One region of the Prochlorococcus sp. MIT 1307 genome, then DNA from elsewhere that is predicted to be linked to it. Evidence: predicted binding sites of a transcription regulator. Region 1 holds the regulator's gene; the other holds the start of a gene.
What was found. The regulator NtcA, encoded in region 1, controls nitrogen genes in cyanobacteria. The targets are predictions, from matches to a motif close to GTANCNNNNGNTAC.
Positions count from the first base shown of each region.

Region 2: a site for NtcA is predicted at 1,996-2,009, ahead of queF (preQ(1) synthase). Genes of this name have one in related genera too.

Region 1 covers NZ_CP139301.1:1,013,728-1,016,858, forward strand. Annotated here, with positions in the region: gene SOI82_RS05280 (resolvase) at 1-42, opposite strand, end outside; gene SOI82_RS05285 (DUF3084 domain-containing protein) at 39-971, opposite strand; gene ntcA (global nitrogen regulator NtcA) at 1,030-1,764, opposite strand; gene rph (ribonuclease PH) at 1,845-2,567, opposite strand; gene SOI82_RS05300 (cob(I)yrinic acid a,c-diamide adenosyltransferase) at 2,707-3,131, shown strand, end outside.
Region 2 covers NZ_CP139301.1:1,626,565-1,629,695, reverse strand. Annotated here, with positions in the region: gene SOI82_RS08295 (cytochrome c biogenesis CcdA family protein) at 1-122, shown strand, start outside; gene SOI82_RS08290 (cytochrome c biogenesis protein ResB) at 126-1,445, shown strand; gene queF (preQ(1) synthase) at 1,417-1,824, opposite strand; gene SOI82_RS08280 (hypothetical protein) at 2,061-2,288, shown strand; gene SOI82_RS08275 (P-II family nitrogen regulator) at 2,327-2,665, shown strand; gene SOI82_RS08270 (TlyA family RNA methyltransferase) at 2,662-3,131, opposite strand, start outside.

The sequences.
Region 1 (3,131 bases):
ACACTTTTTGTTGCCTGGGTCAATAGCAATAAAGCTTCTCATAATTTATATTTTGAAATCTTCCCTTGTACTTTTTCCCTGACTTGTAAAGAGATTGCCACGGGATCAGCAGTCTGACTAGTACGCAAAGAAATTGCTTCCAACTCAACAAAACCTTCTTTCCTCTTTAGCAATTCCTTAGCCATTTTATTAACTTCACTGGAATTAAATTGAATTACTGAGCTCAAAGAACCTCTTCTCTTAATCTCAGCAGATGTTGATTCAAACAACAATTGAATCTGTTTAGCTAAAGATTCGTTATTCATCTGACTTAATTCAATAGCTGTGCTAATTATTACCTCTCCCTCATTAACAATATTTATATTGGGCCTTACTTCAGGAAAAACATAGACTGCTTTTTCACCCAACAAAACATTACCTGCAGAGCGAATATTAACTGCCCATGAGCCTTTTTTACTTATTATCTCTTCTAGTCTTTTAATGTCTCCTCTTAATGCTAGAACTATTCTCCTTGAAGGCCTTTGTCCAGGCATAACTCTTCGATAGGCTTCATAATTTGCTCTTTGCAGTAAAAGATCAACTTCTTTTTTTGCATTCATTGATTGATCCAATTGAATTGTTGCAGTGGCTAAAGGTTGACCGCTACTAATAACAACATCGCCCCTACGCAAAGCGTACAAATTCTTCCCCAATTTTTTCAGATCCTTCTCTCCTGATTTAATTTTTGCTTGTATAGCCTCTAACTCAAATAACCCAACACGTAGTTGCCTACTTACTAGAAGCATCAAGCCAAGAGAAATAGCGCTAATGAGGCTGCCAGTAAGAACTGTTATTAAAACTGCTGTCCTACGTGGCCTGAGATTAAAGAAGCTAAGGCGGGCTTTCCCAATCCGACTTCCAAGCAAATCCCCCAAAGTTGCGAGGATGCCACCGAGAAATAACAAAGCAATGATCAGGAGCCAACCAGACACAGAAAAAAGTGAATTTAGTAATGAGCCTTTGTATTACCATCCTGAAACAACGCGTGACTCAACTAAATCGTTTAGCAAGTGCTATTGGATCAAGGATCGATATTTTCTTCCTCTCAATCTGTAGCAAGCCGGAGTTCCGCAAGTCACCTAACAATCGTGTAATTGTTACTCTCGTAGAACCAATTGCTTCAGCAATTGCTTGATGTGAAAGCTTTAAATCTATTGTGATTCCCTTTTGTCCTGGGACTCCAAAATCTCTACAAAGGACAAGAAGGAAGCTCACCAAGCGCGATGACATATCACGATGAGTCAGGGTTTCAATCATAGTTTCGGTCTGTAAAATCCTTGTAGATAACCCTTGCAGTAGTAAAAGCCCAACACTTGCATCACCTTCTATAGCATGCAGAACTGAAGCTGCTGGAGCTGTCACCATTTCTACTCTTGTAAAAGCGACAGCATGATAAAAACGATCCGAACGTTGGCCCGTAATCAAAGAAAGAACTCCAAATAAACTGTTCTCCCTTAGCAAAGCCACTGTAATTTCTTCACCAGATTCATAAACTCTCGATAATCGAACAGCGCCTCGACGTATTAAATAAACTCTTTCAGCTGGGTCTCCAGGAAAAAAAATAGTTTTCGATCGCTCTATCAACTCAGTATTCGCTCCATCAAGACCTCTCATGACATCAAGCAAGGTTCCACTAACAGGCCCCGGCCCATTAATCAGATTTGTTGTTTTTGGTGAGTCTGGTTGTGGTGCATAGCGGCTAAAGCCGCGAATAGCGCCGGCCATTTCGGCGAAGCAGATTGCAGGACGCTAAGGAGAGCGCTTCAAATAACTTGTAGCAATAATGACGTTTTTGAATCTTACTTTTATAAAACTGAAAGTTGAACCGCAAGAAGTTGCTTAATACCTGGCTCAGCAATATCGAGCAAATTATTGAGCTCTGCTCTTGAAAAAGGCTTACCTTCAGCAGTGCCCTGAAGCTCAAGCAAACGGCCATCAGCGTCCATGACAACATTCATATCAACATCCGCTGATGAATCTTCATTGTAATCAAGGTCAAGCAAACAAGTCCCATCCTTTAAACCCACAGAGACTGCCGCGACTTGGCCTGCAATGGGATCATTAATTAAAATGCCTTTCTTTAAAAGCCTTAAACAAGCCAATTTGAGTGCGATCCAGGATCCAGTGATAGAAGCTGTCCTAGTACCCGCATCAGCTTGAATCACATCACAATCAATCAAGAAAGTTTTTTCTCCAAGCACTTCCATATTCAGCACTGCTCTAAGACTTCTCCCAATAAGCCTCTGAATCTCCTGAGTTCGACCTGAAAGCTTCATTAACTCACGATTTTGTCTAGTAGGAGTAGAAGCAGGCAATAACCGATACTCAGCACTAAGCCAGCCTTTCCCGCTCCCTTCCAACCAGGAAGGCACACCTTCCCTCATGGACACACTGCAAAGGACACTTGTGTGACCTGTCTTGATAATCAAGGAACTAAGAGCAAATCCCATCGGGTCCAGGGTTACCTGGCAATGCCTTAATTCATCTGAAAAACGGCCCGTTGCTCTCATCTCAGGAACAGAACTCATGATTTCGAAAAACAAATATACAGATTGCTTTAAGCCTTAAAGAATTTCTAGCAATACACTATAGATAGTGTCAAAAAAGTTGTTTATTGAATTCTCACCGCTAGATTCATGGAATAGAGGTTTGGGGCCTGAAGTTTTTATGATCTCAAGAATTAGCCCTGAGTATCTTCCTAAACAAAGCCGAGCAATTGAAACTAGAGCAGGCCTGCATCCTGTTTCTACTCCTGGCAAGCGAGCACATCTCCATTTAGTTACTTCAGAAGGTCAACTGCAAGTACACACCGCACCCTTTAGAGGAAGTTTCTCAGGCGTCCTTAGCGAGGCACTAAGAGCCGCAGGATTAGGAAGTCGAGTAATTGTGGCGCAATTCTTAAAAGGAGGAGTCTCCCAAGGCCCCGAAGGAGCTGTTCAACTATGTGGACGACTGAAATGGCTAAGACCTTCCATCTCCTGCTGTCTAGTTGAGAACGCAAAAGAAAAGTCTTGCATCGAAAACAAATCAAATGAAAGAAATGCCGTTAGAGAAATATGGCAGGTTTGCAAAGAGAACATTCTTGAAGGAAT
Region 2 (3,131 bases), 610 kb from region 1:
GTGCAGCAGCAAGCATTCCCAACCTTTTAGCCCTTCGACCTTTAGGACAGTGGATCCCTCCATTAAGTGGAACCATCTTATTAACTGCAGGTCTATTAACCCTTCTGGCAAATTGGATCTAACACATGCAGGTTTTACGAAAAATCATTGCCTGGGCCTCCAGTCTCAAGGTTGCAATCTTCTTATTGCTTGTCATTGCACTAGCAAGCGCAATCGGCACAGCGATACCTCAAGAAGAACCAATTGGAAACTATCTGGAAGTTTATGGTAAACATCCCTGGCTAGGTTTCATTAATGGAAAGACTCTAATCAGACTGCAGTTCAATCAGGTTTATTCCAGTAATTGGTTTTTAGCTCTACTTGGCTGGCTTGGACTATCACTAATGATTTGCAGTTGGCGAAGGCAATGGCCAATGGTTCAGGCCGCTCTTAATTGGATCGACTACAAAGATCCTCAACAATTAAGCAAGCTGGCAATTGCTGAAACAATTCCAACTGCTCAATCATCACAAGGGTTAAATCAACTTGCTGTACACCTTCAAAAAAAAGGATGGCAAGTCAAGCAAAAATCAGGAAGACTTGCTGCCAGAAAAGGAGCTCTAGGCCGCATTGGCCCCCCACTGATTCATCTAGGACTGATATTGATCTTGTTTGGAGCGTCATGGGGCGCTGTAAAAGGACAACGCGTTGAAAAGTTTCTCGCTCCTGGTAGATCTTTTCAGCTACTTAATCGCGAAGGAGTTAATCAATTAACACTAACCCTGAATACTTTCAAAATTGAACGTGATCCCGCTGGAAGAGTAGAGCAGTTTCGTTCTACTCTCGAACTAACCGATCAAAGGGAGGAGGATGGAGAGATAAGAGAAGTAAGTGTAAATCACCCGCTGCGTATAAAAGGAATGACGGTTTATCAAGCCGATTGGTCCCTTGCAGCAATCACACTACAACTGGGTAAAAGTCCAAAACTGCAACTACCTTTACAAGAGTTTCCTCAACTAGGAGAACAAGTTTGGGGATTGGTTATTCCAACTAATCAGAATGGGAAAGAGCCAATCTTGATGAGTGTTTCAAGCGAAGCAGGGCCTGTACAAGTATTTGACGAAGGGGGGCAACTCATTGCTGGTCTAAGACCTGGAGGAGATGCACAAGAGATAAAGGGGGTCCCTCTCCGTGTAGTGGATGTCATACCCGCAACAGGACTTTTATTGAAACGTGATCCAGGAGTGCCAGTTGTATATACAGGTTTTGCAATCACCTTACTTGGTGGTTTTCTAAGTATTCTTTCAACACGACAATTATGGGCAGTTTCAGAACCAGAAAACGAATATATACACGTTGGAGGGTTAAGCAATCGAAACTTATCAGGGCTAGCGAATGAAATGCCAGAGCTTTTGGCCACCATCTCAAACAATGAACTTAATGAGGCTGCCTTTCGCCGTGCTTAACACGAACCACCATGTGAACATTTCCACGAGGGTTGAAATCTGCTTCTAGCTGCATCCAAGAGGGATTGCATACTTTGACTAAATCATCCAGGATCTCATTAGCGACCTGTTCATGAGAAATCTTGCGATCGCGATAGCTATTTATATACAGCTTGATAGCTTTTAATTCCAAAACCTTTTTATCTGGTTGATAAAGCAATCGCAATACAGCGAAATCTGGATATCCAGAAAAAGGGCATAGGCATGTAAATTCCGGTAACTCTATGGAAATTTCATAAGGGCGGCCTTCATTTGGATTATCAAAACAAATCAACTCACCCTGAGCGATAGCTCGTTCGCCATAAAGTGGAGTTATGTTTTTTGAATCAAGGGGAATCACCTGAAAATCTCCTTTAATAAAGAATTGACAAAGCGTTTTTAAATTATTGAAGGAATTAGAGAGGTTCCTTCAATATAAAGATGTCACTTACTTGCCCCCATAGAAATTATGTGAAAGAAGCTTTTTTAAGAAGTCAGAAGTATTACTAATTGGATATCAAACGCGCAATCCGTAGCAACAAGCACAATTTAGTCTCGCCTTACCCCCCCTAATAGTAGGCAGTGAGCTCCTTTTATATGGATATTTGGCTGATCGACACCGAAGAAGGAACTCAGCTTCGTCCTGAAAGCGTGCATGGCATGCTCTGGTTGCAAACCCATTTTGAAGATGAGCATTGGGAAGCACTATCCTCAAAAAAAGTTCGGCTGACTACAGAAGATGCCAAAGCCCTTTCATCTGATGCAGAAGAAGCAGGTTTAAGAATTAATCATGTTCCTTCACTATCAATCACACGTAAATTCTAAGAAAGGTAATTTATCTCTCAAATTAGCTATTGAAAATCATGAAAAAAGTTGAAGCTATTATCCGCCCATTCAAACTTGAAGATGTAAAGCTTGCTCTGGTCAAAGCAGGCATAGTTGGAATGACAGTTACTGAAGTACGTGGTTTTGGGCGCCAAAAAGGCCAAGTAGAACGCTATAGAGGCTCAGAATTCACAGTTGAGTTCCTTCAAAAACTCAAGGTTGAGGTAGTTGTTGATGATGCAAGTGTTGACGCTGTTTTAAAAGCAATTGCTGAAGCTGCGAAAACCGGAGAGATTGGAGATGGCAAGATTTTCATCTCTGCAGTGGACTCAGTGCTACGGATTCGCACAGGAGATAAAGATGAAACAGCTCTTTAGTTTGAAAGCAAAGTGTTTTTGACAAGACTCTCAATATTTGGCAACTTCCGGCCTTCACTAATACCTAACCACAACAGATATTCATGATTACCAGCAGGTCCCGTAATTGGTGAAGCAACAATGCCTTTTGGCTCCCATCGCAGTTCACCAGCGCTTCTTATAACCGAATGCAATGCATCAACATGTGCAGCAGGATTGCGTACTACCCCGCCTTTACCAACTCGTTCACGGCCAACCTCAAACTGTGGCTTAACTAAAACCACTGCTTCTGCATTGTCTGGCTGAAGCAAAGATCTAATAGCAGGCAAAACGATCTTTAATGAAATGAACGACAAATCAGCTACAGCAAAGCTTGGCCATGGATCATTGGGTCCATACAGTTCCTCATGAGTAAGTGTTCGAAGATTAGTGCGCTCCTTCAATACAACTCTTTGATCTGTGCGAAGGCGCCAAGCAACTTGCCCAT